DNA from 4 places in the Paenibacillus sp. V4I9 genome. Region 1 is predicted to be linked to each of the others. Evidence: riboswitches for the same ligand, from Rfam matches in the RefSeq annotation. Region 1 holds a riboswitch; each other region holds the start of a gene.
What was found. Region 1 has a riboswitch for cobalamin ahead of QFZ81_RS16395 (CbtB-domain containing protein). Riboswitches for the same ligand answer to the same signal wherever they lie in the genome.
Positions count from the first base shown of each region.

Region 2: another riboswitch for cobalamin. It lies ahead of QFZ81_RS06230 ((2Fe-2S) ferredoxin domain-containing protein); the one in region 1 lies ahead of QFZ81_RS16395 (CbtB-domain containing protein).
Region 3: another riboswitch for cobalamin. It lies ahead of cobJ (precorrin-3B C(17)-methyltransferase); the one in region 1 lies ahead of QFZ81_RS16395 (CbtB-domain containing protein).
Region 4: another riboswitch for cobalamin. It lies ahead of QFZ81_RS06250 (energy-coupling factor ABC transporter permease); the one in region 1 lies ahead of QFZ81_RS16395 (CbtB-domain containing protein).

Region 1 is NZ_JAUSZE010000001.1:3,519,044-3,526,675, reverse strand. Features, by position in the region: gene QFZ81_RS16435 (sugar phosphate isomerase/epimerase family protein) at 1-718, shown strand, start outside; gene QFZ81_RS16430 (aldo/keto reductase) at 892-1,179, shown strand; gene QFZ81_RS16425 (GNAT family N-acetyltransferase) at 1,284-2,126, shown strand; gene QFZ81_RS16420 (phosphotransferase family protein) at 2,625-3,536, shown strand; gene QFZ81_RS16415 (arylamine N-acetyltransferase) at 3,577-3,822, shown strand; gene QFZ81_RS16410 (arylamine N-acetyltransferase family protein) at 3,794-4,363, shown strand; gene QFZ81_RS16405 ((2Fe-2S) ferredoxin domain-containing protein) at 4,583-4,951, opposite strand; gene QFZ81_RS16400 (hypothetical protein) at 4,969-6,093, opposite strand; gene QFZ81_RS16395 (CbtB-domain containing protein) at 6,157-6,354, opposite strand; cobalamin riboswitch at 6,531-6,719, opposite strand; gene QFZ81_RS16390 (nitroreductase family protein) at 6,804-7,361, opposite strand.
Region 2 is NZ_JAUSZE010000001.1:1,276,831-1,284,462, reverse strand. Features, by position in the region: gene cbiQ (cobalt ECF transporter T component CbiQ) at 1-529, shown strand, start outside; gene QFZ81_RS06235 (ATP-binding cassette domain-containing protein) at 526-903, shown strand; gene QFZ81_RS06230 ((2Fe-2S) ferredoxin domain-containing protein) at 1,032-1,403, opposite strand; cobalamin riboswitch at 1,436-1,644, opposite strand; gene QFZ81_RS06225 (hypothetical protein) at 1,778-1,909, opposite strand; gene QFZ81_RS06220 (DUF4023 family protein) at 2,075-2,188, opposite strand; gene QFZ81_RS06215 (hypothetical protein) at 2,235-2,591, opposite strand; gene asnB (asparagine synthase (glutamine-hydrolyzing)) at 2,769-4,613, shown strand; gene QFZ81_RS06205 (XTP/dITP diphosphatase) at 4,667-5,314, opposite strand; gene rph (ribonuclease PH) at 5,298-6,056, opposite strand; gene QFZ81_RS06195 (GerMN domain-containing protein) at 6,254-7,267, opposite strand; gene QFZ81_RS06190 (phosphatidylglycerophosphatase A family protein) at 7,560-7,632, shown strand, end outside.
Region 3 is NZ_JAUSZE010000001.1:4,539,830-4,547,461, reverse strand. Features, by position in the region: partial or broken gene QFZ81_RS21450 (MBL fold metallo-hydrolase) at 1-402, shown strand, start outside; gene QFZ81_RS21445 (SRPBCC family protein) at 411-887, shown strand; gene QFZ81_RS21440 (hypothetical protein) at 966-1,391, shown strand; gene QFZ81_RS21435 (guanylate kinase) at 1,458-2,036, opposite strand; gene QFZ81_RS21430 (hypothetical protein) at 2,200-2,430, shown strand; cobalamin riboswitch at 2,473-2,674, shown strand; gene cobJ (precorrin-3B C(17)-methyltransferase) at 2,816-4,510, shown strand; gene QFZ81_RS21420 (sirohydrochlorin chelatase) at 4,530-5,462, shown strand; gene cobK (precorrin-6A reductase) at 5,459-6,226, shown strand; gene QFZ81_RS21410 (precorrin-8X methylmutase) at 6,241-6,891, shown strand; gene QFZ81_RS21405 (cobalt-precorrin-5B (C(1))-methyltransferase) at 6,897-7,632, shown strand, end outside.
Region 4 is NZ_JAUSZE010000001.1:1,284,801-1,292,432, reverse strand. Features, by position in the region: gene QFZ81_RS06285 (divergent polysaccharide deacetylase family protein) at 1-56, opposite strand, end outside; gene ispG (flavodoxin-dependent (E)-4-hydroxy-3-methylbut-2-enyl-diphosphate synthase) at 348-1,445, opposite strand; gene clpX (ATP-dependent protease ATP-binding subunit ClpX) at 1,543-2,811, opposite strand; gene clpP (ATP-dependent Clp endopeptidase proteolytic subunit ClpP) at 2,824-3,414, opposite strand; gene tig (trigger factor) at 3,614-4,915, opposite strand; gene QFZ81_RS06260 (hypothetical protein) at 5,026-5,943, opposite strand; tRNA gene QFZ81_RS06255 (tRNA-Arg) at 6,101-6,174, shown strand; cobalamin riboswitch at 6,297-6,490, shown strand; partial or broken gene QFZ81_RS06250 (energy-coupling factor ABC transporter permease) at 6,640-7,361, shown strand; gene QFZ81_RS06245 (energy-coupling factor ABC transporter substrate-binding protein) at 7,415-7,632, shown strand, end outside.

The DNA of each region.
Region 1 (7,632 bases):
TGAACTCATCTCTCTGCTTGAATTACCGGCGGTTCTTGCGAAGAAAGGTTTTAGATCACTGGAAGTGTGTCATTTTCATTTTCCGGATACAAGTGAAGCCTATTTGCAAGAATTGAAACACGCATTCACGGAAGCGGGTCTCCAGTTTTACACGCTGCTAATTGAATACGGTGATATTTCCAACTCGGATGATTTGCGCAGACAATCGGACATCGCATGGATCAAAGGATGGATCAATATTGCTGCACGAGCAGGAGCTGAAAGGGTACGCGTGATAGCCGGTGATGCGGAACCTACGGATCAAGAAGCTTTGGAAAGATCAGTTGATGCACTTCTAGAACTAAGTAGTTATGCTGCTGCGCAAGGAGTACGCGTTGTTACAGAAAACTTTCATTCACTCACATCAATCGCGGATAATTGCCTTGCTTTATTGGAAGGATGCGGGGAGCTCCTTGGACTAACCTCGGATTTTGGCAATTTTAAAGGAAACGGGAAATATGGTGAACTTGTCAAAATGATTCCGCACAGTGAGTCGATCCATGCCAAAGCACAAACGAATGCGGATGGATATCCGGATGAAGCTGAGTTTAATCGCTGTATGGAAGTTGCCAAGCAAGCTGGGTATGAAGGTCCTATAACTCTTGTATATGACGGACCTGGCGATATGTGGGAAGGCATTGAGCGTATAAGGAAGCTTGCAACACCGTATTTGAATTAAATCAACATTACATGCCGCTTATAATGCGGCTTTTTTAATTTAATGACCAATTAGGAGGTTTTTCTTATATTGTATCGGACTTTAGGCAAATCTTACGCAAGCATACCCGTAATCGGACAAGGGACTTGGAAGTTTGGTGAAATTAAGCAGAATGAAACACAAGAAATTGATGCATTAAACAGGGGTTAATAAAGTTTGTTGGAGTAAGTGTAATTTTACAACAGAACTTATGCAAGAAGCCCAAAGATGTTTGGGTATTAGTCTGTAACCAGGTTGCCTATCATTTGAACGATAGACGTATTGAGAGCAGTGAGCTGCCTTATTGCCAGCAAGAAGGAATTACTATAATGGGGTATTCTCCTTTTGGTTATGCCCCACATATTTTTGGAATGGCTGGTTTTCCTGAGGTTGGCACAAGTGAACGTGATGTTTTAGATAAGATTGGAATAGGAAACATATGATTGATAATGTAGATGCATTAGGATGGGAGTTACAGAAAGAAGACCTTGATCTTATTAACGTTACATTTCCAAAGCAACTTAACTGACCAAAGGGGATGGTTTGTTTGATAAGACTTATGAAATATGATGATCTTACATTATTTAAGAAAGATGTTATTTCTTTTTTAGAACAATTTGAAGTAGAAAACAATTTAGTATTAGGTATCTTACATTCTTTATCTGAAAATGATGAAATTCCTCTTTTTATGGCTACTGTAATAAAGGACAATGACATTGGGTTGGTCTTACTTCAAACACATCCTAATCAAATTATTTTATCAAAATCAGTTTCTTTAACATCAAAGGAAATACACGTTATAGGAGAAAAGTTAATTAACACAATCCAAGATATACCTGGCTTAATAGGTGAAAAGAAATTAACTATTGAGCTAGCTATGTATATTGCGAACGTAAAAGGGATTCAATCAAGTGTCCTAATGGACCAAAAAATTTATAAATTAGAAAAAGTAAAGAAAAAAACAACTACAAATGGAAAACTTCGGAGAATTATAGAAAATGATCATCACACAATTAAAGAGTGGGTGTATCAGTTTTGTAATGAAACTAACCAACCTGTAAGTTTAGAAGAAGCAGATAAAAGAGCTGCAAGAATGATAAATAAAGGAAGTTTAGTTGCATGGGAAGTGAAAGGAGAATTGGTTTCCATGGCTTCTTCAACACGTCCAACCCAAAATAATATTACAATCAGCTATGTTTACACCCCAATTAGCGAAAGAAAAAAGGGGTATGCCTCTGACTGTGTTTCAGCTTTCACTCAGTTCTTGTTAGATCGTGGTTATAAAACAACAAGTTTATATACTGATCTCAGTAATCCTACTTCCAATAAAATTTATTTTCAAATTGGATATGAAACGATAATGGATTCAATCGTTATCCATTTTAAATAACAGAAGGTTACCGATAGCAATGAATCGATAGTCTTTCTAACTCCCATGAAAATTAAAAAGCCCTGGTTCTTAAAAAACGGCAAATTAAAGCAGACCCAGGAAAACACTTTTTTAAAAAAGGCTGAGCCTCTGCTTGAACATAATGGAGTTGGGTGGTAGTAAAGCGACTTTCTTCGAAAAACAAAGGTAAGGCTGGTGCAACCAGTCAAAAAGGATTAATCTCCCATAAGTGCTACCCATATTGGGTGCGACAGTCTGTGATGCACCGTGACGGTTGGAGTCAGACTAACGGTTGGGCTCTAATGGCACCATAGTTTATAGACCTTCTTCTCCCAGCCATAGTAGAAGTATTGACAGACTTTATCCATTTTCATCCTCTGTGGTGCAGCGCTGGTCTTGCGCTGCATGAACGGCTAACGGAAAGTAGAATGCAGTAACACGCTATTTTATTACAGTTCACCAATCTATCATGGAATTAGAACATACAAGGAGGAACCTATGGAGGATTTCAATCAAATGGCGAACCGTTTTGTGAAGGCACACTTCGGTGACCGTGCCCAAAATCTTATGCCCCTCGCTGCTGGTGATTGGTCGAAAGCCTATTCCTTCATGCTCGACGGGCATGAAATGGTTATCCGCTTCGGTTCCTATGTGGACGATTTTGAAAAGGACCGTGTGATGGGTACACTTTCCTCGGACATACTTCCGATTCCTAAGGTTCTTGAGGTTGGCGAGACGGAGAGCGGCTTCTTCGCTGTATCCAAGCGAGTTTCGGGAAAGCATCTCGATGAACTGAACGGGCCTGAGATACAACTTGTCCTGCCGCAATTGTTTGACGCACTCTATGAACTTCAGAAACTTGACCTCACAGACACAGAGGGGGTTGGCCTTTGGCGTCCAGATGGAACTGGTCTGAGTTGGGGGGATGAGCTTCTCTCTGTAGCTGAACCCAGGGATCGACTAGCGGGCTGGCGCGAGCGACTTGACGATTCGCCTCAGGAGGCACTGGTATTCGATGCTGGAGTAGAAAGGCTGCGTCAGTTCGTGACACAGCTTCCAGAGAATCGAGGAATCGTCCACAACGACCTCTTGAATCGAAACGTGCTGGTGGACGGAGGGAGGTTAACGGGGGTAATCGACTGGGGAAATGCGTTCTATGGTGATCCTCTTTACGATAACGCTTTGTTTCTTTATTGGTGGCCTTGGTTTCCGGAATGGCAAGAGATTGACTTGCAGGAAATTCTAGATAATCACTGGGACAAACATGGGGGACGGCCTACACAATCAGAAGAGCGTCTTCTCTCCTGTCTCATCCACATCAGCCTCGACCATATCGCCTACAGCGCTTTCAGGCAACGTCCTGAAGATATGAGACGCCACGCCAAGCAATTGATGACCTACATTCTCTGAGATAATTAAGCTTTGAATCAAAAACATGGAGGGAAATCTTTTGGATGAGTTGAATGGATTATTTCGTAAAAGAATTGACATTCCAGAGAATCAAAAACTTACATTTGAAACATTAGATATCATTCTTAGGAAAACAGCAACAGCCCTTCCTTTTGAAAATTTAAGTATCATTTCAAATAAAACAAGTGCTATAACAAAAGAGGATTTGATTACCAAAATGCTCGTAAAAAATGAAGGTGGTCTATGCTATCAATTGAATCCTCTGCTTTATTTTTTTCTTAATTGAAAATGGGTTTAATGCAGCGTTAGTTCGTGGAGAAGTATACAATTATGCAACGAAGGACTGGTCAAAACTTGGAAGAACTCATGTTACTATTCTAGTGCAGCATGAAGGTCATACGTACTTGGTTGATACCGGATTTGGTGGAAACCTACCACTAAAACCTGTGCCGCTAAATGGAGAAACTACCTCCTCTGTGAATGGAGAATTTCGAGCCAAAGCAATGGAAAGTGATTATGGGGACTATATTCTTGAAATGAAACTAAAATATAAAGATACAGAGTGGAAAATAGGGTGTGCTTTTGATATTAAACGACCATTAGAGAATTTATCTGAATTGAATGAAGTCCAAGGAATCATAGTCCAGCACAAAGAATCACGATTCAACAAAACCCCACTGATTACCCAACTTACAAGCGATGGAAATGTAACGTTAACCGATACTTCTTTCACACAATGGATTAATGGGAAATCGAAAAAAGAACAGATTGACAACGATAAATTCAAAGAGCTAGCAAGACAGCATTTTGGATTTCAAGAACTATGAGAAGCCGTGTTGATGCGGCTCTTTTTGATTTTCGTTCAGTAGGCGCGCTTGAGAATCATTGTGTTACCCGAAATAGTGTATGTTCCAGTACCGCTCTTAGAAGTGGACGAATGGGTACCGGATACGGTAACATCCAGGCTGGCTATGCATATCTGTAATTCCTTATTATCAAGAAATAAGCTTATGTATCCTTTTAAGGCACATAAGCTTATCAATAAGTTATAAACTTATAAAACGTTCAAATATACGTGCTTCCAAAAGTTCTGGAAGTGGGAGGAAGTAACCTGTATCAACAGAAGACTTACACCATTCATACAAAGTCTCATAATGATTCTGTGCAGTCATACCGCCAAACCAATATTGCTTTGTAGGACCTAGGATACAAACCACATTCGTTACATCGCAAGGTCCTAAACAACCCGTAAATGAGAGCTGCATTTTTTTTGATAGTTTATCATTTTTCCAATTGATTTTTAGCCATTCAACGGGGACTTCGGCAGCTCCCAAGTTCGTTTGACCGCAGCAACATCCATTAGCACAAATTAAAACTTGTCCTAAAACTTGAAATTTTGTGTTCAGATTCTGCAATTAATTCCCGTCCCTTCTTATGCAAAGGATGGTTTTCTTTTTGTACCAACTAACCCCAAAACAAAACCCAATATCAAAACAATTAGCATTAATGTCCCAGCTCTTAATTGTGCCGATAAGTTTGGTTGTACGGGGGGAACTTCAAACGCGAATACACCATCCAAAGGCGCTGTCAGAGTTGATTTTTGTCCATTGGGTGAAGCGTGAAAGTTAAGATGGAAATTAGCTGTATCTGGAAAAGCATAGTCAAAATCTAACTTTCCATCTTGAATCTGCGTCCGATTTGAAAACATAGTTATGTTATCGTCCTCGTGATAAAGCGATAGGGAAGTATCCATCCCTTGGATGTATTGACCGGTCTTTGAATCTTGAAAAGTAACATTAAAATGAGCGGGTTCTCCCTTTTGAACAGGATCCATAGGGTTTAACTTTAATTCAGCTTTAACTCCATTTTTTTCAACTACCATAATATGATTGGCCGAAGTCGCTTCGTGCGCCAATGAAGTTGAGGAAAGGGTACCAGCAACTAATAAACTTGCAATTAAGAGTAACGCTGCGGCTGACGATGAATAACGGTTTTTATATTGTGATTGTTTTTTAAATGGATTTTCCAATCGTTTAGCAAAAATTCCACTGAGCATTGCTAACAAAAAGATTGCTATGAACAAAACGATTGTTCGTACGATTTGCCCAAGAGGCACATCTACTTTAATGGGTAAGGTAATTTCAATTGGTTTTTCTATTTCATTTGATGTTGCTTTTATTTTTGCTTCGTATGAACCAGCGTCCCAAAAAATAGACTCAATCTCAAGTTTTCCGTCATACAAAATCGAATCCATTTTATAAACAAGCCCAGTTCCTTCATTATCATCACGTAAGTAACCCACATTGAACCAAGGATTTGTTGCCTTCGTTTTAACAATTTCTAATTGGACATTAGCGTTATTTAAGGGTTCCTTGGTTACAGGATTGGTAAGTTGATATGAGAATTTGGCTGGTTCATGTGCAACTGGATTTTGTGGTACTAAATAATCCCCTTTTTCTTCATAACTTTCGTAGATTGCAACTCCAAATACAAAAGTACCTAGTATAAGTACAGGTAAGATGAGCAGCATCAGAAAACGTAATAGATCGAACTTCATTATTGTCCTCCTTGAAATAATAGTCTTTGAAAAATTTAGCCACACGGGGGAGAGGTGATTACGTTAGTGACAAGGTACTATGGTGACACTGTGACGTGCAGGATGAACAGCATCATGTAACGACATAATCGGTGTGAAGAATAATCCGTACAAGGTCAATGGAATCCAAGAAAGAAGCAAAATCCACTGTAAAACAAACATTATTTTGGCGACATTTTGTCCAATTGATATAGAAGTAAGTCTTTGAATTGCGATATTCATTGTTTCACCTCCTCTGAAAGATTTTTCAAAACATATCCCCCGTATGGCTAAATTTTTCATAGAAAAATGAAAACCCCAACCTAATAGGTTGGGGTAAGAAATTACGAGAAATTCATCCTGTAGAAAATAACAGGGACCTCTTCTTACACCGAACCTTATTCCACGAAGGCTATGTATGATGGTGTTCAAACTAGGTAGGTCTCCTGGCTCACAGATTAACGCTCTCTTTCGCCTTCCCCAAAAGTATGATTGAGTGGCAGTATGAAAGAGATCTCTGTTTTACAGTGGCGGGTCCGCTCGGGATTTTCACCCGATTCCCTGTTACCCCTTGCTCTCACAAGGGCACCTAGAATGTTTATACTATATTGTTCTAACTATGATGAATTTAATCCTATATATGGGTGAAAGTCAATAGTTAATTAGTCAACCGAGGAAATATCCCCAATTTTTCATAGCCACGTAGTTTTGTTTGAAAAAGAGGTACGAGTTGTTCGAGGTGTTTCGGATTCCGGATAACCGACAAAAAGGGTTCCGATGATCTTCTTGTTTTCTGGCGAACCGATAAACCGAAATAACCGTTCATCACGAATGAGTCCAACGCCGCGCGTCCGCCATACCAATCCCAATTCAAGCTCACTTGCCATAAGCCACATCGAATGTATTGCGCATGCAACGGCATATTCGTTATCTTCGGAAGAGTCTACATCATCTGGGATGATATCCGAGGTTACAACGACGAGAAGGGGGGTGCTCTGTATCACACTCATTGATTCTTGAACTAGATTAGGTTTTGAGGGGAATCTTTCAGTTAAAAAATCGAAGGCGATTTTTTCATACTGTTGTTTTGCTTCTTCACGTATGATGTAAAAATGCCATGGCTCACGTAATCTATCATTAGGAGCCCATGTGGCAGATTCCAGTAATTTCAAGATTTTCTCCTCTTCGACTTCACGTGGATTGTATTTTCGAATTGCTTTTCTGGCTTTTAGTACCTCTAGAATACTCAATTAACGGCACACTCCATTCGTTTGTTAGTTTGCATTGATAATCATTATTATTTTTGAATTGTAATTTGCTTTCATTTTGATTGCAACAAAAAAATCGCTACGACTCTTGAATCTCAATATTTAATCTGAATATTTGATAGGAAAAAAAGTAACGGAAAACACGACAATAATAACTTTGAAGACCGCCCTTGTCGGCGGTCTTTTTAGGATCTAAGTTCTTGTCTTTTTCGCAAGATTGATCGGAGGATTGATTATAATTGTCGGGGTTATT
Region 2 (7,632 bases), 2.2 Mb from region 1:
GGATATTCATGTGGTGGCGGCTTTTGCATTCATGGACTGGAAGTTGTCCGTTACTTCAACAGGTCTTTTGCTAATTGGCAAATTATTCGTTCGTATTATAGCGAGCCTAAGCTGCGTGTCCTTAATAATGTTCAGCACTCCTTTTTCCGAATTGCTGCAAGTCTTACAAAAAGTTCGTGTTCCCAAGCTGGTTCTGGAAATTATGCTTATCATCTATCGGTTTCTGTTCATCCTATTTGAAATTGCTAATAACATGTATGTAGCTCAGCAATCAAGAGGCGGTCAAACCGGTTTCCAAAATAGACTAAAGGATACAGCCATTATTATTGTTCAAATGTTTATCAAAACGATGCAGCGGTATAAATCATTGTCAAATGGCCTTGTCTCCCGAGGTTTTACGGATGACATTCACATGGCGCCTTACCGAGCTAATCCTGTACCTTTTCGATATAAATTGGAAAGTTATGTAGGGTTCACGCTGCTGCTGCTCGAAATTTGGCTGCGTTGGAATTGGAGGAGTATCCGATGAGCACGATTTTAGAAACCTTAGAAGTGAGTTTCAGCTATCCCGCTTCACAGACTATAGCTTTGAACAAGTTAAAGCTCCGCATCCCCGAGGGAAAATTAACGGCCATTTGTGGTCATAACTGTTCTGGAAAATCAACTTTATTTCTTCATGCTATTGGCATTCATTCACCTTCATCGGGTCAAGTTTTATGCGAGAACGAACCTTTGACTTACACTCGCAAAGAACTTAAACAATTACGTCAAGACATTGGACTTGTCTTTCAAGATTTGGAACAGCAGATCATTCTGAATACTCCTTATGAGGATGTCACCTACGGTCTGCGGAATGCTGCCATTCCTAAGCCTGAGATTACTCGCCGAGCAGAAGCAACTTGACCGTATACATAGTCGTGGTATCACGTTAGTCATCTTTTGCATAAATGATAATCAACGACTCTACAATAAAGTTAAAACCCCATCCAGTTTGGATGGGGTTTTTGGTATTAGGACGGTATGTATGATAATTATTTATTACTTTGTATGCGGCTAATGCCCTTATTTCCTATGCCGGTTGGCACAAAACGTTCCTCAAAGCTATAAATCATATGTTCCTGGAGTGGTTTCCCCTCTAGTAAATGCTCTCTAACAAGCCTTCTCCCAGTCTCTGGTGTCATTTCCTTGTACCAAATCCCTTGCGGATACACCGTAACAACACCTGCGTCCTGACAGCGGCCATTACATCTAGTCCGAGTTGTATGTATAAGATGCTCGGCTCCGTTCTTCGAAATTTCATCTCGGATGGCTAGTGTTGTTTCATCTCCTGAATTTTTCAGGCAAGATCCCCCGTTACAGATAAGTACATGATGTTGGACTGTTGATAGATCCCACGTACTCATAAGAACACCTCCCTATCTCCCGTAGGCATATAACTGTGCTGCTGAAATAGGCAGGTCTCCTGGCTTCAGGATCTTCATCAAACGTCAGCCTTCCCAATCGGTCGATCAGTGGCATAGAGATAGAGACGTTGACTCCTCTGTTACAGTGGCGGGACCGCGTCGGCTTCTAACCGATCTTCCCTTTTAAGCTTACCCTGCGCTTGGAAAGCGGAACGTAAGCACCTATTTCGAATATGAAATTGTGTCCAAGTTTATTTAAATCTTTTAAACTTAAATCTCATCTTACCTCATAGTCTACTTACAAACAAGGAAAAAGCCCTACCAAATGGCAGGGGCTTCATCGAATGCTGTATTTACGAATTCAAATCACTCATTTAAACGGAAGGACGATTCGGTTGGTGATGTCCAGGCTCTGTTGAATCCAGATTGGCCTGTATGCGAGAAGATTGCTTCGAATGATCGATTGTGCTTTGAGTCCGCTGGTCCATACTTTTCTTTTTGCCCATAATGGATTAATCCTCCTGTAAATTGAAATAATGATCACTTGATTAGTATGGAGAAATATCGTATCAAATATGCTGTTTAAAATACCCATTAAAGCCGAAGGACGAAGGAAAAGCAAAAGCCTGTAAGGAGATCTCCTTACAGGCTCTTGATGGTGCCATTAGACTTTAGTGCTTCTTGTGCGGCAAATTACTGCCTGGCTGACCGTCACCTTGGGTCCTCAAATTCTTCGCGGCTTTCTTCTGCTTGTCGTGCAGCTTGCTAATGAAATGACTATCCATGAGCATTCGCCTCCTGAAGAAAGAATGGCACTACCTCTTTAGAATGTCACACAAGCTCTAAATTTAAACGCATGGCAAGATTAAGAATCGCGCCTCTTGCTTCTGCATCTGTTTTGACTTTTTCGTACAATTCCTCAAAATTAGTGCGGTTTTGAATAAATTCCGGTTCGGTTTTGATAGCCGTTTGTGTCCAGTTAATTAAGACATTCTCAGCTTGGGTAAGTTCATTGTAAGCACGATGCAAGCCTACACGCTCAATAATTTCTTCCATTTCTGCTTGCCCAACTTCTTTACCTTCCTCTTTTAATTCCGCAATTCGTTTATCCGCTTGGTTACTAATTTGCAGAAAATGCTCTCTTGAGGCCAGATAATCAATTTGTGCTTTGGAGTGTTTCTTTTTCATTGTCATCACCTTTGTCATTTAGTAAGTAAGAATTGGGTTTATTGTATCAGGCCTGTCAACAAAACACAAAATCCGTCCAGCGACTGCGCCCATCCACTTCTGGACAGACATTATATACCTTGAGTTTGCATACCTTTTATCATCATGCTCTCTTTATAAGGAAAGGAAGGAACGTCTATGTGCGGAATAACGGGTTGGATAGATTGGCGGAAAGACTTGACCGGGTACCCGTCCATTCTAGAAAATATGACGGAAACGCTCCATTTGCGTGGACCTGATGCTTCTGGTACTTGGATTTCACAGCATTGTGCCCTCGGCCATCGACGTCTTAGTGTAATGGATCCGGAAAACGGCGCTCAGCCTATGGTACGGAAACAAGGAGACTACACGTATACGATCGTATATAATGGCGAACTCTATAACGCACCTGAACTCAAAAAGGAGCTCGAACTTCGTGGACATCATTTCCGCACGACCTGTGATACAGAGGTGCTGCTTGTTGCCTTTATTGAGTGGGGGAGAGCTTGTGTAGATCGACTTAATGGCATTTTCGCTTTCGCGGCCTGGAATGATCAAGAACAATCTCTTTATTTGGTCAGAGATCGGCTTGGCGTAAAGCCGCTTTTTTATTCTCATCAAAATAGTGTGCTTCTATTCGGCTCTGAGCCGAAGGCCATACTCGCGCACCCCGACTTCCAAGCAGAGGTTGGTGCGGAAGGCTTGGCTGAAATCTTCGCAGTAGGTCCGGCTCGCACACCTGGTCAAGGGATTTATCGCAATATGTCAGAACTCAAACCAGGACAATGCGCTGTATTTGACCGCAACGGCTTATCCATTCGTACGTACTGGAAGCTCGAAAGCCACCAGCACTCCGACGATATCGCTGCTACTGCATTACAAGTTCAACAACTGCTCAGAGATACATCCCAGCGCCAACTTGTGTCTGATGTACCCATTTGTACTCTTCTATCGGGTGGTCTTGATTCTAGTGCGCTTACTGCACTTGCCTCTGCTCATTACAAGGAAAGCGGGCAAGGCGCTCTGCATACTTTTTCCGTTGATTACAAAGATAATGACAAACATTTTAAAGCAAACATATTTCAGCCAAATTCAGATGCACCTTGGATTAAACGGATGACAGAGCATCTAGGAACTGAGCATCACTATATTGAATTCGACACACCCGAGCTTGTGGAATCTCTGAAAACAGCGGTATTTGCCCGTGATACGCCAGGGATGGCTGATGTTGATGGGTCTCTTTATTTATTTTGCCGTGAGATCAAAAAAGAAGCGACGGTTGCCATTTCCGGGGAAGCAGCTGACGAAATATTCGGTGGATATCCTTGGTTCCACAACGAAGAAGCTTTGGCTGCGGGTACGTTCCCTTGGTCTTTAAAACTGAACAATCGCATCGACCTGCTGGCTCCCGATCTTGTGGATTGGATCAAACCAGTCGAGTATGTCAACAATCGATATCAGCAAGCACTCAGCGAAGTGCCGCGGTTAGCTGGGGAAACACAGCAGCAAAACCGTATGCGAGAAATGTCTTACTTAAACATTACTCGGTTCATGCCTACACTTCTGGATCGAAAGGATCGTATGAGTATGGCCGTCGGACTTGAAGTTCGCGTCCCTTTCTGCGATCACCGTCTTGTCGAGTATGTTTGGAATATTCCCTGGGAAATCAAAACATCGGGTGATCGGGAGAAAGGCATTTTGCGCAAAGCGCTCAAAGGTGTTCTTCCTGAGGATGTGCTAACTCGCAAGAAAAGTCCTTATCCAAAGACACACAATCCTAATTACTTGGCAGCTGTGAGAAAATGGGTGTTGGAAATTCTAGATGACCCCAGCTCACCCTTGCTCCCCTTCATTGATGTTAAAAAAATCCGTGCACTCGCCAGCTCAGAGACGAATGATTTCGATCTCCCATGGTTTGGTCAGTTGATGACAGGTCCTCAACTATTCGCCTATTTGGCGCAAGTAGATACTTGGTTACGTTCCTATAAAATTTCCATCCGATAAATCAAAAAAGCCTGCTACCCACCGATGAAGTGGAAGCAGGTTTCTTCATGAAATTAGCCGTTCTGATCAGGAAGTCTATCCAAAAACATGCGCAAAGCTTTGGCTCGATGGCTCATCTCATTCTTCTCTTCCATCGTTAATTCAGCCATCGTTCTCCCAAGAGCAGGGATATAAAATAACGGATCATAGCCGAAGCCGCTTTCGCCACGTTCTTCGCCAATGATGTAACCACGGCAAGAGTCCTCCGCTTCAATCACTTCATTCGCTACAGGATCGATGAGGGTAAGCGCACAGACAAAGGAAGCTTCACTAAGAAGCTTGGGGTGCTCTGCGTCGGCAGGCAATCCGTCTACTGAACCTACCTCGCTCAATGCTTGCAGCAGCTTAGCATTATTGTCTGCATCCGTAGCATTCTCTCCAGCGTACCTGGCTGAATAAACACCCGGTTCACCGTTCAAAACCGCCACACACAAACCTGAATCATCGGCAAGAACCGGCACATGGAGGTGTGCCGAAATAATCTGTGCTTTAATCCGTGCATTTTCTGCAAACGTCGTTCCGCTCTCCACGATTTCCGGAAGATCCGTGTAATCCGTTAAGCAGCGAACTTTGTAGCCTTTTGCTCCAAAAAGCTTTTCAAACTCTTTTACTTTTCCTTCGTTACGCGTCGCAATGACGACGAAATTACTTTGTAGCAGCATGATGTACACCTCGAATGCGATCAGCGATCGGGCCTAATACTTTGGACTGCTCTTCAATCATCGTATGGATGCCTGTTTCAGCAAGAGCGAGCAATTCATCGAGTTCCTTACGGGAAAAAGGAGCATCCTCGCCCGTTCCTTGGATTTCTACGAATTGCCCCTGCCCCGTCATCACGACATTCATATCTACTTTAGCATGTGAATCTTCTTCATAATTCAGATCCAGCCGTGGTGTTTGGCCAATAACACCAACACTCACAGAAGCCAGAAAGTCGTTAATCGGGAATTTAGCTAATTTTTTGTCAGTCGCCAGCTTATCGATGGCAAATGCCATAGCAACAAAAGCGCCGGTAATTGACGTAGTACGAGTACCGCCATCCGCTTGAATAACGTCGCAATCCAGTGTGATGGATCTTTCGCCTAATGCTTCCAAATTCACCACGGAACGAAGCGCACGGCCAATAAGACGCTGAATCTCCATCGTACGTCCACCAAGCTTACCTTTGGCAGCTTCACGCTGATTTCTAACCTGCGTAGCACGAGGCAGCATTGAATATTCGGCTGTAACCCATCCTTTCCCTTGACCCTTCATAAAAGGTGGGACGCGCTCTTCAATCGTCGCTGTACAAATCACTTTGGTATCCCCGACCTCAATAAGCACCGAGCCTTCCGCGTGTTTTATATAATGAGGGGTTATTTTCATAGGTCGCAGTTCTTGATTCGTTCTTCCGCCAATTCTCATAAATGTTGTTCTCCTCCTGTTGCTTCCATCAGAAGCTTTGTTCCTACGCCCCATTGTAACAAAGTAGCCAGCGAAAAGCATCCCAAGCCAAAAACAATGATGCGGAACATTGATTATAATGCTGAGAAAACCCCTATGCAAGCGCCTTGTTGAAGACAGCGTTTTTGCATAGAGGTCGTTAGAACCGGGCAAGCTTCTTAAAGCTTAGCCGGATTAATATGAGCTGTTTTAGTTACAGGCTTCACAGCTCCATCCACTTTAATTTGGACTTGTTTAAAGCTTGTATTCTCGGTCAATGAAAGAATAACGGACTGCATAGCCTCAGCGGATGCCTTCTGATCGGCACCAAGGAATTTATTGGAGAAGTCAACCGTTATAACGCCATCCGCCGGCTTAATGCTCTTCACTTCCGTTGTAGCATTCAGAACAGCAGCCAGACCCTTCTTCTGATCAGGCCCTTTGATCAACTGTTCGACAACCGCTTTCGCGACATCATCCGTCCTTTTGACGAGCCTTGTAACAGGTACATAATATTTGTAATTTTGATCATTTTGATTCAAGAAATAGAGTGTAACCGGTGTGGATTGACCAAATTCAGCGTCCTCAGCCTTCTCAATGTTGATCCCCATAGAGCGTGCAAGAGGAGTATCCAGCGGTGTCTTCCCTTTCGGCATCTCCTTCAGATCTTTCCCATCTACACGCAGCTGCACTTTCTCTACGGTTGGGAAGCTCGTCAGGTTCCAAGTGATAGCCTCCAAAATCTTTCTCTCATTCGGCCCATCATAATTGAGGAACTCCTTAGAGAAATCAACAATGGCACGCTTGTCTGAAGTAACATTCAAGCTTACGACTTTCGTACCTTTAGGCAACAGAGCTTGGAAACCAGATGGAAGCAAACTTGCAACTGGTCCTCCGTCCACCATGTACTCGAGAGTCGTTTTGGCGACAGACACCGTCTTTGGTAATCCAAGACTAAGTGGAGCTACGAAGCCTTTTGCATCTTTTACATATACCGTCATCTGTGATGAATTGTCTTCGATCATATCGATCGTAACGGCTGCTGATGTCGTCTTCGCGTCAGCTTCCGCACCCGTTGTCGGAGGTGCATCGATGTCACTTTTCTTCCCAGTGCCCAGAACCGAACATCCCGTGGTCAGCAAGGCAATTACCCCCGCGATAGCGGCTGAACGAATCCAATGTTGATGTTTCATTAGCTTATTTCCTCCTCCAAGTTTTTGCAGAAGCTTGCTCAAGAAGCATCTGCCCTGTATTTTCTTTGCATGGCCTGTACACTGCTTTTTCGTATTATTATGTATACGAGGCTTTGTCCGATTTATAACTACTTTTTGTCCCAATTTGAAAAAAAGTCATGCACCTGGATTTAAACCCTGCGCCTGTTGGACATAGCAACAAGTAAAATCTTGGGAGTTAACTTCCTTCGGCATCTTTTAAAGATATGCTATACTCAAAAATAAAGAATTGACTTAATTTGGAGGCGCTTCAATGAGAACATTCCTTAAAGAAAAAGCAAACATTTTCAACGAATTCCGTGAAGAGGTTTTTAGTCACTATTCCC
Region 3 (7,632 bases), 1.0 Mb from region 1:
GATCGTGGTGCTACCTTATGGTGTTCGTGGGTGATCAAAGGAAAGCAGTCCAGCATCTTCTTCAGTGGTGATAGTGGGTATTCCTCCCATTTCAAAGAAATTGGGCTTAAATATGGTCCGTTCGATCTTACTCTGATGGAGTGCGGACAATACGATGATCGCTGGTCTGATATTCATATGATGCCGGAAGAAACAGTCCAAGCCCATTTGGATGTGAAAGGGAAGCTGATAATTCCGATACATTGGGGAGCATTCACGCTGGCTTTACATGACTGGACAGAACCGGTAGAGCGTGCCACAAGGGCAGCACATGCTAACAAAGTGTCAATTGTCACACCAAAAATAGGTCAAACTGTCATCGTGAATGCCGCAGATTATCCGATAGACACTTGGTGGAAGTAGAGGAGTCAATGCCAACTATACGACAGAAGTTACTTATTCATGCACCTATCGAGGTGTGTTTTGATTTGGCAAGAAGTATAGATATCCATGCGGAATCAACCTCCCATACGAAGGAGAGAGCGATAACAGGTAGGACACAGGGGCTGATTGAGCGTGGAGAAACAGTGACTTGGGAAGCTTATCATTTAGGTATTAAGCAGCAATTGACTGCCCAGATTACTGAGATGGATAAGCCGCATTACTTTGTAGATGAAATGGTAAGAGGGGCATTCAAGCGATTTCGTCATACACATGAGTTTGTAACTGTAGAGCAAGGCACTTTGATGGTGGATACGTTCGATTACACCTCACCTTTTGGAGGATTGGGGAAGCTTGTTGATCACTTGTTTTTAGCAAAATATATGACTCAGTTTCTTGAAAAGCGTAATAACTATGTGAAGAAGGTTGCTGAAGAGATAGCCCAGTCTATCAGGTCTGCTAGGTAAGAACTGGATACTAAGACTCCCACATGGTATTATGGATAAGGCTGGTAGATCGAAGTGATCAGGAGAGAAGAAGAATCTATGGTTGAACAAAAAAGTGAACGAAAATTTCATTTTCTGGGTGTACTGCTTGGTATAGCGGTTGATAACTTGGGGACTTTGATATCGACTTCGTTAATTGGCGGTATCTATTTTGCTAATCGCCCAGTGGATGAGCAGGATGTAAGTGTTATATATTCGAATGTAGGCCTATTACTTTTGCTTCTGGTAATTGGATTGTTCTGGTCGTTTCTTGGCGGATTCATCGCCGCTAAGGTTGCGAAGCGTGCCGAATATTTCAATTCGGCCATTATTGGTGTCATCGGCGCTGCAATCGGATTTGATTCCATGTTAACCAATCATAGCATTCCGTTATGGTATGAGTTGATTGGCTTTGTTGTCATCGTGCCGGTCTCACTATTAGGCGGATTCTTGGCCTTGAAGAGGAAAAAAGCCCCATTAAAATGAATGTTGGATCGTAAAAAAGAGACTCGGTGATGTCGATCACCGGGTCTCTTGGCGTTAATAGCACACTTAACTGGTTGTAGTTGGCATATAGGCGAGCATGGTTGCCTTCACTTTGTCGATCGTTTCTTGTAAATTCATATTCTCAAAAACATGTTCACAATCCTTGCGGTAGGAGACTTCCTCTATGTAGTGGTTCATGTAGTGGTCTATGACGTCTGTTGGCGTGTTACGAGCAAGCATGCGTTCCATGATCGTTTGTTTGTTGACATAGATGAACAAGCGGATAGCTCTTTCTCCAAATGTATACTTGAAACGGTTAGCTGCATAACGATTCACAATGACATAGATAAGTCCGTCTTTGCGAAGCGCTTCATCGATGTCCGCTTTCTTAATACCATAGAAATTCCCGTCAATTTCAACAGTTTGAAAAAATTCACCTGCAATGTCACAATCGATGAACACTTTGCGTGAGATGAAGTTATAATCCTTCCCGTTGATTTCTTTGGGTCTAGGTGTTCGAGTTGTGTAGGAGACGACAGATGAGAAACCAAGCTCTTTGGCAATGTGATGGGCAATTGTTTTACGACCAGAACCGCTAGTGCCAGTAAAGACAAACACCAATCCATTCGTTTCATGACTGCTCATATCAATTCCTCCTTCATATAATGAAAGCGATATCTTGATAGATTCATTATAGTACGAAAATTCTGAAAATTAAAGAAATACTTTCTCGTTTAATAGGAATCAAAGGGTAAAAATACGCTATAATAGATAGCATCACTTCGTTTAAATGGAAAGGAACCTAACTATGCCTAAATATGCGAATTTAAGTGCGGAAGCAACGGAATTTTTACGTCAAAAAACGGGAAGCAATCACTTAGAGTGCTATACCTATATTGACCCGGAGCGTGGGGAGGATAGTTTTTTTATCGTTAAAACGATCAATAAGGTCATTCAAGTTTCTTTTGCAGAAATGACCTATAATCCAAGCAGTTACCAGAGTTTGATGGAAGGACTCTATCAAGCCATCTATGAATAAATACGTGACAACCCTATCAATAGATGGTAGGATGATCGTAATTGCATATCATTGGAATTAGGTGCCATATTTCCATTCGGATGTATGGTTAAAAGGGAAGACCGGTGAAATACCGGCACGGACCCGCCACTGTGAAAATCGCCGTTTATTACGGTAACTCCTTGCAACATGCCACTGGGTAACAACCTGGGAAGGCGCAAGGGGATGATGAAGTCAGGAGACCTGCCTAATTCAACAACACAATAACCCTACGAGGAATTAGGGAGTGTTAGAGAGCGGTTACTTCTGGTTTTGTTAACTGTAGTAATTTACCAAGCATTTCTAACATGACTTATGTTAGGGATGCTTTTTTTGTTTGTGTAATTACGGGGAAGGGTGATACAAATTGTCAGGAAAACTGCTCATTATCGGCTTTGGACCGGGGAGTTTTGAACATATTACGAAGCGTGCACGGGAAGCAATTGGGGAAAGTGAAGTTATCATCGGATATAACACCTATGTGGATCTTATAGCAGGTCTATTAACCGATCAGCAAGTAGTTCGAACAGGCATGACGGAAGAAGTGAGTCGTGCGCAAGAGGCTGTGCGGCAAGCGAAGCAGGGGAAGAAAGTTGCCGTTATTTCCAGTGGAGACGCCGGTGTGTATGGAATGGCCGGTCTTGTCTATGAGGTATTGATGGAACAAGGCTGGACGCGTGAGGAAGGCGTTCAAGTGGAAGTGATTCCTGGCATTTCAGCTGTTCATTCGGCTGGATCTCTGCTAGGTGCTCCAATTATGCATGATTCATGCACCATCAGCTTAAGTGATCATCTTACGCCATGGGAGCTGATTGCGAAGCGGGTTGAGGCAGCAGGGATGGCTGATTTCGTCATTGCTCTCTATAACCCGCGAAGTGGTAGACGGACCAGACAGATTGTTGAGACTCAGCGTATCCTTCTTAAGTATCGTTCTCCTTTAACGCCTGTTGGGATTGTCAAAAGTGCGTATCGAGATCGTCAACATGTTGTTGTGACGACGCTTGCTGATATGCTGAATCATGATATTGGCATGTTAACGACAATTATTATTGGTAATTCCGCAACCAAGCTGTATGACGGACTCATGATTACACCACGCGGTTATCAACGGAAATACACATTAGGTGCTGAAACACAACCGCTCAAGCCACATCAAAGGTTGAAATCCGAGGCAGAGCCCTGGGCTTTGGAACAATTTGATGAGCAGGATTGGGATGAATCCATGGAGGAGTTCGATGAAGAAGATGAACTCTTGGAGGATGAGGTTACTGAAATTAAAGAACCTTCCCAGCTGAAGTCATCGCCGAATTTGTCACCTAGTAACTCCTTACAGCTTGCAATGGAAGCCTTGCAGCTAGTATCCAAAGGGAATGAAGAGGTGCCTTTTGAATTTGACAATAAGCTGACTGCGACCCAATCTATCTTTGAGTTTGCAGTAAGCCCCGGTATCGCGAATAAAAAATTAACAGCAGCCCAACTGTGTGCGTTAGGCGAGATTGTTGGAGATCGTGGAGATATTGAATATTCGCCACATCATCAACTGATTGTTCGTGTGCAAACCAATAACCCTAACCAGATTACATCCGAACTAAGTGCACTTGGTTTATTATTATCACCGATTGGTGATGTTGCCCAAATCAAAGCATGCGATTTTTGTAATTTGGAAAAAGGTGAATCTATTCCTTATGCGGAAGCAATCCATCATCGAATTGGCAATCTAGAAGTACCTAAAGAGTTGAAAATTGGCTTCAACGGGTGTGGAATGGCTTGTTATGGGGCTGTTCAGCAAGATATCGGCATCGTCTACCGCAAAGAGAAATTTGATCTATTTCTTGGCGGAAAAACAGTAGGTCGAAATGCACATGCGGCTCAGCCTGTTGCAGAAGGAATTGAACCTGCGGAGCTTGTTGAATTAGTTGGCAGGATCGTGGAACGATACCAAAAAGAAGGACATCCGAACGAACGGTTTCATAAATTTTTCAAGCGTGTCAAAGAAATTGAAGGTTACCGCCATCAAGAAATGGTAGGTATCGTCATCGAAAATGCCATTTGCGGCGATTAGAATTAGGGGGAAATAAAGGATGAATGCTGTTTTATTTGTAGGTCATGGGAGTCGGGAAGAAGGCGGGAATGAGGAAGTTCGCCTCTTTGTTTCAGAAATAGCGAGTAAGATGCAAGAGCAAATTGTGGAGACATGTTTCCTAGAATTTGTTCAACCAACGATCATGCAAGGAATTGATCGCTGTGTAGAACTAGGGGCAACTCATATTGTGGTCATTCCTATTATTTTATTTGCAGCTGGGCATGCGAAAATTCATATCCCGTCTGCTGTTGATGATGCGAAATTTAAATATCCATTGGTGAAATTTACATACGGTAGACCTATTGGGGTACACGAACAAATTCTGGATATTTTATCCTCCAGGGTAGAAGATCTCGGAGTTCAAGTGAAAGAGGACTTAGGTGAAACAGCTTTACTTATAGTTGGACGTGGAAGCAGTGATGCAGATGCGAATAGTGATCTGTTTAAAATCTCTCGCTTATTCTGGGAGAGGCTTCAGGTGAAATGGGTGGAAACAGCCTTTATCGGAGTTACAGCACCTCTGATGGATGCTGGGATTGAGCGCTGTTTGCTGCTCGGCGCAAAAAAGGTTATCATTTTGCCGTATTTCCTGTTCACAGGCGTTTTGATTCAACGTATGGACCAAATGGTTCAAGGGTATCGGGAAACATATCCAGATAAACAATTCCAGATGGCTCCTTATTTTGGCTTCCATCCGATGCTGCAAGAGATTCTGATTGGACGCGCGCAGGAAGCGCTTCAGGATGAAGTGAAGATGAACTGCGACATGTGCCAATATCGTCTAGAGGCGATGAAGCATATCGATCATCATCACCATCATGATCATGACGATCATCACCATAATGATCACGATCACAAACACGAGCACGACCACGACCACGACCATGACCACGACCATGACCATGACCATGCTAGAGGTGACAAACGATGATTCTCGTTCTTGCAGGTACGAGTGACGCTAGGGAGCTGGCGTTAGGGATTCGCGCAGCAGGTTATGCTGTGCTCACAACAGTTGTGACCGAAAGTGCAGCGAAGAGCATGGAGGCGGAAGGGCTTCCGGTACTCACAGGTCGCCTGACCGCGGAAGATATGAACCAGCTAATTCAAGAAAAAGGCTTACGCGTAGTAGTTGATGCGACCCACCCTTTTGCTGAGGAAGCGTCGAAGAATGCGATGGCGGCGGCTAAAATGGCAGCAGTGCCTTATGTTCGTTTCGAACGTCAAAGCTTGTCCATCGAGCAGGGGGCGCTTATCACGACGGTTGATGATTATAAACAGGCTGCAGAGTTAGCGGCTGAGAAACGTGGCAGCATTATGCTGACAACCGGCAGCAAAACGTTGAAGATTTTTGCTGATCGTCTGATTGGACTTCCCGATACGAGGCTTATTGCGCGGATGCTTCCGCGCCAAGATAATATGGAGAAATGCGAAGAATTGGGCATTGAACAGAAAAATATTGTGGCTATGCAGGGCCCTTTTTCCAAAGAGTTAAATAAAGCACTTTATGACCATTACAAAGTTACCTTAATGATAACGAAAGAAAGCGGAAAAGTCGGAGCCGTGGATGAGAAGCTCGAAGCAGCACTGGAAATGGGTATTCCGAGTATTGTGATAGGTAGACCAGAACTTGAATATGGGACGCTCTATTCTGACTTTCAAGGTGTTATACAATTTGTAAATGATAGCATTCATTAGGAGGGTTAAATAGGATGGATTTTCATACGGATTTTAAACCATTAACGGTACAACCGCAGGAAATTGAAGAGAAAAGCTTTGAGATGATTACAGAGGAATTAGGCGAACATTCGTTTACTGCAGAGCAATATCCAGTTGTACAGCGTGTAATTCATGCTTCAGCAGATTTTGAATTAGGACGCAGTCTTGTCTTTCACCCGAGAGCAATTGAAGCAGGCATTGCTGCCATTCGAGCTGGTAAAATCGTTGTAGCCGATGTTCAGATGGTGCAAGTCGGCATTAGTAAACCGCGTATTGAGCAATTCGGCGGCGATGTGAGAGTGTATATCTCGGACAAGGATGTCATGGAGGAAGCCAAGCGTCTGAATACGACACGGGCGATTATTTCAATTCGCAAAGCGATTAAGGAAGCGGATGGAGCTATTTATGCCATCGGGAACGCACCGACAGCCCTGCTGGAGTTGATTCGACTCGTCAAAGAAGGAATCGCGAAGCCGGGGCTCATCGTCGGTGTTCCTGTTGGATTCGTTTCCGCAGCGGAATCGAAGGATGAACTGGCCAAGCTGGACATTCCGTTCATCACGAATATCGGCCGCAAGGGCGGCAGTCCCGTTGCCGTGGCAGCAGTCAACGCGCTGTCGATTATGGCGGCGCGTAAGGAGTAGCGCCTATGGAGGAAGTACCGGGCAAGCCACTGCGCCACGGCTACACCACTGGCTCCTGCGCAACCGCAGGAGCCAAAGCAGCACTAGTGGCGCTCATCGAGCAAGCGCCACAAACGCACGTACATATCCGTATCCCCATCGGGGAGACGGTTGAATTTGCCCTGCACAGCTGCGAATACACGCAACTGTGGGGCGAAGCCGCCGTCATCAAGGACGGCGGCGATGATCCCGATGCGACGCACGGTGCGGAGATCATCGTGCGCGTAAGCTTCCGTGCCGAGCCTGGCGTCGGCATCGATGGAGGCATAGGCGTTGGTCGCGTGACGAAGCCCGGCCTGCCCGTCGAGATCGGTCAAGCGGCGATCAACCCGGTCCCGCGGAAAATGATCCGCGAAACCGTGCAGGAAATGCTTGACCATTACGAGATCGTGCACGGTGTTGACGTGCTCGTATCTGTGCCCGCCGGCGAAGAAATCGCCAAGAAGACGCTGAATGGGCGTCTTGGCATCCTCGGCGGCATCTCGATTCTCGGCACCCGTGGCACGGTGGTGCCGTTCTCGAGTGCGGCCTACAAGGCCAGTGTCGCACAAGCGATTCGCGTAGCCGTGAAATGCGGCTGCAAGCATCTGGTGCTCTCGACCGGCGGCCGGACGGAAATATTCGGGATTAACATGTATCCCGAGCTTCCGGAGGAAGCTTTTATCGAGATGGGCGATTTCGTCGGGTTTGCCCTGATTCAAG
Region 4 (7,632 bases), 2.2 Mb from region 1:
GCGATTACCGAAAGGGTAATGTGACGAGCAGTCCTATACTTGCTTAGCAAATTCATAGCATCTCCTTGTTTGCATGTAAGCGTTAGAAAAACTTACTTCAAATGAACAAGCTTTCCAGTTTTACTCATTATGCTTCTCTTGTGCTACAAATATGCGTGAAAGGAATTAAATGGCGCACATACGTTGCTCTAATTCAAATTTTTACCGCATATTTCAAAAATAGAGCCCTGTAGTTACCAATTCCGTACAGTCATAGGCTCTGAATTCCAACAGACAACACAAAAAAGCCGTTAAAAGCACCTCACTCGAGGCACATTTAACGGCTTTCTTTTTTAACATATATGCTATTAGTGCTTACGTCCTGGAATAACACCCGTTTTTTCATAAGAATCTACGATGATATCAATTTCTTTCTTCAACTCATTGAGCAGTTCTGCTTCAGGAACCTTACGGATCATTTCTCCATAACGGAAAAGCATGCCTTCACCACGAGCTCCTGCAATCCCAATATCAGCTTCACGCGCTTCCCCTGGACCATTTACTGCACAGCCAAGTACAGATACCTTAATCGGCACTTTGATCTTTGCAATATAATCCTCGACTTCGTTGGCTATCGAGAACAAATCAATATCTAACCGCCCACAGGTAGGGCAGGAAACGAGAGTTGCAGCATTGGTAATCAAGCCAAATGTTTTGAGCAATTCGCGAGCTACTTTAATCTCTTCTACTGGGTCCGCGCTAAGCGAAATACGCAGGGTGTTACCGAGTCCCATATTGAGCAGAGTTCCGATACCTGCCGCACTCTTTACGGCCCCTGTAAAGAGCGTTCCAGCCTCTGTAATCCCGAGGTGAAGTGGGTAGTTGAATGCTTTAGCTGCCTGGGAATAAGCTGCAATCGCCATAGGAACATCGGAAGCTTTGAGTGAAACGATAATATCGTGGAAATCAAGCTCTTCCAGAACGTTAATGTGGAACAAGGCACTTTCTACCATAGCCTCAGGCGTTGGGTATCCATACTTTTCAAGAAGATGATTCTCTAGTGAGCCAGCATTGACCCCAATACGAATTGGAATACCACGTTCTTTACAAGCTTTAACGACCGCTTCTACCTTCTCGCGGCGGCCGATATTACCTGGATTAATACGCACTTTATCGATGCCATTCTCAATAGCAGCAAGCGCTAAGCGATGGTCAAAATGAATATCCGCAACAAGTGGAATATGAATTTGTTTTTTGATTTCTTTGATTGCCTCAGCGGCTTCTTTGTTATTAACCGTAACACGAACGATTTGGCAGCCTGCTTCTTCCAAACGAAGGATTTCTGCTACTGTCGCCTTCACATCCGCTGTCTTGGTTGTGCACATACTTTGCATGATGACTTCATTACTGCCACCGATCGTCAAATCGCCTACACGAACGGCCCGCGTATCTTTTCTATGGAACATTATGGTTTCTCTCCCCATGACACCAAACATCCTCCGCTCCAATGCCCTTTAGCAGGGTATCGGATTGGAGGCTGTGTGTAATTTGTGAAATTATGGGTTACGCGCTTTCTTCTTTTTTCTTACCAGTCGCCTGCGCGCCATCTTTGGTCGTTAAAACAGGAGTGATCTTGTTTTGAACCGTCTCCTTAGATACCACACATGTCGTGACGTCTGTTCTCGAAGGGACCTCGAACATCACATCAAGCATAATGCTTTCAATAATAGCTCTCAGGCCGCGCGCGCCAGTATTACGTTTGATTGCTTCTTTGGCAATGGCATCAAGCGCCTCTGCGTCAAATTCGAGTGAGACATTATCCATCTCAAGCATCTTCTGGTATTGCTTCACGAGCGCATTTTTAGGCTCCGAAAGAATACGCACAAGGGCTGGTTCATCCAGCGGCTCTAGTGTAGAGATGACCGGTAAACGACCAACGAATTCCGGGATTAAACCGAATCGTAAGAGATCTTCCGGAAGCACCATGGATAAGTACTCGCCTGGTTTCAAATCAACTTTTGCACCATCCGTGCTAAAGCCAATCACTTTTTTACCGATTCTGCGTTTGATAATTTGCTCAAGGCCATCAAAAGCCCCGCCGCAAATAAACAGAATGTTGGTTGTATCAATTTGAATGAATTCTTGATGCGGATGCTTACGTCCACCTTGAGGAGGAACAGAGGCAACTGTACCTTCAAGAATTTTGAGTAAAGCTTGTTGAACACCTTCGCCGGAAACGTCTCTAGTAATAGACGGGTTCTCGGATTTACGTGCCACTTTATCGATCTCGTCAATATAGATAATGCCGCGTTCGGCTTTTTCTACATCATAATCTGCAGCTTGAATCAGCTTGAGCAAAATATTCTCGACGTCTTCGCCCACATAACCAGCTTCTGTTAATGAAGTGGCATCCGCGATTGCAAAAGGAACATTCAGAATTTTGGCAAGCGTTTGCGCTAGCAACGTTTTACCGCTTCCTGTAGGTCCTAGTAGCACGATGTTACTTTTTTGAAGCTCAACATCTTCCAATTTGTTTTGCGAATTAATACGCTTATAGTGGTTATAAACCGCTACAGCCAGCGATTTTTTCGCTTGATCCTGCCCGATCACGTACTGATCCAAAATATTGCGAATTTCCTTTGGTTTCGGAACATCTTTCAGATCTAGCTCTTCTTCATGCCCTAATTCTTCTTCCACAATCTCCGTGCAAAGCTCTATACATTCATCACAAATGTAAACTCCCGGACCTGCAACAAGTTTGCGAACTTGGTCTTGGGATTTTCCACAAAAGGAACATTTGAGTTGGCCTTTTTCATCGTTAAATTTAAACATGGGATCACTCCTTTATTTCAAGTCGTTTCGAGTGATAACCTCGTCGATTAACCCGTATGTCTTCGCTTCATAAGCGCTCATAAAGTTATCCCGGTCGGTGTCTCTTTCGATCTTTTCAAGCGGCTGTCCCGTACGGTCCACATAGATCTGGTTGAGTTTTTGTTTCGTTTTGATAATCCAATCCGCGTGGATTTTGATATCGGTTGCTTGACCTCTTACACCGCCGAGCGGTTGGTGAATCATGACTTCTGCATTCGGCAGCGCGTATCGCTTACCTTTGGCACCTGCGGTTAATAGCAGAGAGCCCATACTTGCAGCCATACCCACACAAATCGTAGATACATCTGGTTTAATAAACTGCATGGTATCGAAGATACCCATTCCAGCTGTTACAGATCCACCTGGTGAATTGATATATAAGTGGATATCCTTATCGGGATCCTGAGCTGATAAAAAGAGCAGCTGGGCAATGACCAAATTAGCCACATCGTCATCAATAGCGCTCCCAATGAAGATAATGCGGTCCTTTAATAAACGCGAGTAGATATCGTAAGAACGTTCCCCACGAGCCTCTTGTTCAACAACCATAGGAATAAGACTCATTGTACCAACTCCTTTTGCGGCAATAGCCAAGTTCTCTCAATTGAGATTCAGATACAGTTTAACACGTTTGAACAGCAAAGTCATTTTTTCAGAGAACTGCTATGTATGAGGGTATTTCTTATGGTCTTGGGCAGTTTGGGGGCTAAAATAGGGTAAAAGAAAGGCACGTTGCTTACGTACGTGCCTTTACTTACCTTATTTATACTGCTGCGGAAACATGCTTGCTATTTTCAAGCAAGAAATCAACCGTTTTTCTAATCACAAGATCGTTGCTCAGACCTTCTAGGCTGCCGTTAGAAGCAAACAGTTCACGAAGTTCTGCCGTTGTTTTTTGGTAGGATTGTGCATATTTCTCAAGCTCCGTGTCAACTTCCTCATCGGAAACTGTGATTTTTTCTGCAGCTGCGATGGCTTCAAGAACAAGGTTGTTACGAACACGCTTATCAGCATCTTCTCTCATTTGTTCTTTCAGCACGCTCTCGTTTTGACCGGAGAACTGGAAGTAGATCTCAAGTGTCATGCCTTGGGAGCGAAGACGTCTTTCGAATTCCTTCACCATAACATCTAGCTCTGCTTCTACCATGGAAGCTGGAATTTCAACTTCAGCGTTAGCTGCAGCTTTTTCAACAACAGCTGTTTCCAGAGCAGCCTCTGAATCTTTTTCTTTGCGCTCTTGAAGACGTTTTTTTAGTTCTTCTTTGTACTCTACAAGTGTATCGTACTCACTCACATCTTTTGCAAATTCATCATCAAGCTCTGGCAAATTTTTGCGTTTAATGTCGTGAATCAGCACTTTAAACACAGCTGCTTTGCCTTTCAGATCTTCGGAGTGGTAGTTTTCAGGGAAGCTAACGCTAACTTCTTTCTCTTCGCCTTTACCAAGACCTACGAGCTGCTCTTCGAAACCTGGAATGAAGGAGTTGGAACCAAGCTCAAGGGAATACTTCTCCGCTTTACCGCCTTCGAACGCTTCTCCATCAACGAATCCTTCGAAATCAAGGACAACGACGTCACCATTTGCTGCTTGTCCTTCTTCAAGGACAACCAATTCAGCATGACGCTGTTGCAAACGTGTAAGCTCTTCATTCAATTCTTCATCCGTAACATCTGCGCTTACCGCTTCAACTTCGATACCTTTGTACTCGCCAAGTGTTACTTCAGGCTTAACAGTTACTTTAGCTTTGAACTTCAGTACTTGTCCTTTGCCGAATTGCTCAACGTCTACTTCAGGACGATCGACAGGCTCGATTTTAACCTCTTCAATTGCTTCCACATAAACTTCTGGCAAAATGATATCTAAAGCATCTTGATACAAGCTTTCTACACCAAATTTAGCTTCAAAGATAGAACGAGGTACTTTCCCTTTACGGAAACCTGGAACATTTACTTTCGCGGATACCTTTTTAAATGCTTTATCCAAAGCATCTGCGACGCGCTCTGCGCCAACTTCCACTTCAAGAACGCCTACGTTCTTCTCTATTTTTTCCCAACTTGCTTTCATTTTATGCTTTCCCCTCCAAAAATGTACGATGACATATTTTCACGTTACGCTCATTACAACCATTCTATTATACCATATAAGATTTTCATTTCAAGGCAGCCTTTCTTACCTTATGATGGGTCTGGATTAAACTGCTTCACAAACGCTTGCAGCACAAGGTTAGCTCGCTTCCACTGAAGCTTCATGGAATCAACAATCCCGTAATTGTCTAGTAATTCTTCACGATTCACCGAGCCAAATAATTTCTCTTGAAGTATAGCATGAAGGGCAGATGCCCACACATCAACAGCGCCTTCTTCCGCTTTCTGTAAATCTGTATAGATCGATGTCCCATAGGCATAGGCTAGAAATTCCTGCCAAGTCTGCTTGGCAAAATAAACAAAATCAGGTTGGCTTATTTCACTAATGTCCCCGACTCTGCGAATCATATCACGAATGCGTGATGGAAAGTCCTCTGGACACATCGGTGTCTCCTCGATCTCGACTAGGATCTTTTCCCCATTCTTGGGGAACTCGATAAATCCACGCTCACCCATCTGTTTAAGCGCCTGCAAAGCTTTGAATTGAATGTGAGGGTGCCGCGGTTTCTCACACAGCCACTCCTTTACACGTTGGCTTACGTCAGATTGATCGATGAACGCCAATTGTTCAAGGGCATTGACTTGCTGCTCCAACGTACCGTCTCTTAACATATTCAGAAGCTTAAGTGCAAAAGCGCCATCATCGGCTGTCTTTTCTTGTATATACTGCCGTAAAAGATCCGTTTCTTCCTCTGGGTCCTCTTCCAATGGAGACGTCATTGGGAACATGGTTTCCGGAAACATGGTATACAGCCAGTTCCTCAGAGCTTCCCATTGTTCGGTCTTGTGATGGTCTACTGTCGGAAATTGCAGTAGAAAGGTTAGCAATTGGAGTGCATCACTATACTGCTCTGTTTTTAGAAACCGAGTCAGCTCCTCTTCGTAATATTGCTCTGTTTTCGGAAAAAGAATTAAGTTATTGATGGATGGGTCCGTTATGATGATCACCTCAGAAATCTTGGTCTCGCTGGTGACAGTTTACTTGATTGTCAAAGTGATTGCAAAATAAACATTTAAAATAGGGTTGACTTCACTTGAAACTATATGATAATATAACTCTTGCTTCGCTAAACGGATCACATCCGCAAGGTAAGAAGAGGTCTATGTCTCAGTAGCTCAGCTGGATAGAGCACACGCCTTCTAAGCGTGCGGTCGGGGGTTCGAATCCCTCCTGGGACGTTCATGTACGGCAAAGGATCGCGAGAAATCGCGATCTTTTTTTGTTTATCTACATTTGTTAAAATAAAAAAATCACTACGCTACGAATCTTTCATATTGTGTTATACTCTTTTCAATTACATATTTTTTCGAATAAATGAGGTGCCCTTGCGTAGCAAGCAAGGGGTAACAGGGAATCGGGTGCAAATCCCGAGCGGTCCCGCCACTGTATTCGGGGAGTTTCTTTCTATCATGTCACTTGATGCATATTCAGGGAAGGCTGAAAGAATACGATAATCCGAGAGCCAGGAGACCTACCTTCATTTATGCACCCAGAAACCTTCGCGGAAAGGAGAGGTGTACGTCAAGTCTTTCGACATCTAGCTTATATTTATCGTTTATTCGTACATACCCACGACCAATCCATTAGGATTGGTCTTTTTTGTTCGATAATCAAACTTTAATTAGGAGGAATAAAAAAAGACCATGCAAACAAAAACACGAAAGACAAAGGTTACTAGCTTCTTACTTGTGGTCATAGGGTTAGCCCTCTATCTATTCATTAATGAGCCGCAAACCGTCTACGGCATGCACATTATGGAAGGATTTCTCCCCGTAGGTTGGGCTATATTCTGGTGGGCAGCCTTCCTTCCGTTCTTCTTTCTAGGTGTCCGAGCACTTATCAAAATTACGAAGGAACATCCAGAGCTCAAAATTATGCTCGGCCTTGCTGGTGCATTCACCTTCGTACTTTCAGCATTGAAGATCCCTTCTGTAACCGGAAGCAGTTCTCACCCAACAGGTACAGGTTTAGGAGCTGTAATGTTCGGACCGCTCCCTATGAGCGTCTTAGGATCGATTGTTTGTTATTTCAAGCAGTTTTACTTGCTCATGGAGGACTTACGACTCTCGGGGCAAATGCTTTCTCAATGGCCCTCTCCGGTCCAGTAGTTGGTTACTTCATATATAAGTCCGTGATGAAAACAACCGGCAAACAAAAATGGTCGATATTTTTGGCGGCATCTCTTGCCGACTTATCCACATACATTGTTACTTCTGTCCAATTAGCTCTTGCATTCCCCGCTGAACAAGGTGGATTTATAGCATCCTTCTTGAAATTCGGCGGCATTTTTGCCATTACGCAAATCCCTCTTGCCATTAGCGAAGGCATTTTAACCGTATTAATATGGAATTGGTTACAATCTTAAAGCCCTAAAGAGCTATCCATTCTACAACATAAAATGAAAGGAGCTTCTGAGCAATGAAAACTCGTACCGTGAATACCCTGATGCTAATTGCCGTTGTACTATTGGCAGTCTTACCCCTTATTTTCGCAAAAGGCGAATTTGGTGGATCGGATGATGCCGCTGAACAATTGATCCAAAGTATTGAGTCTTCCTATACGCCATTGTTCTCTTCTTTATTTGAGCTCCCAGCTGAGACGGAAAGTATGCTGTTCGCCTTACAAGCTGCCATCGG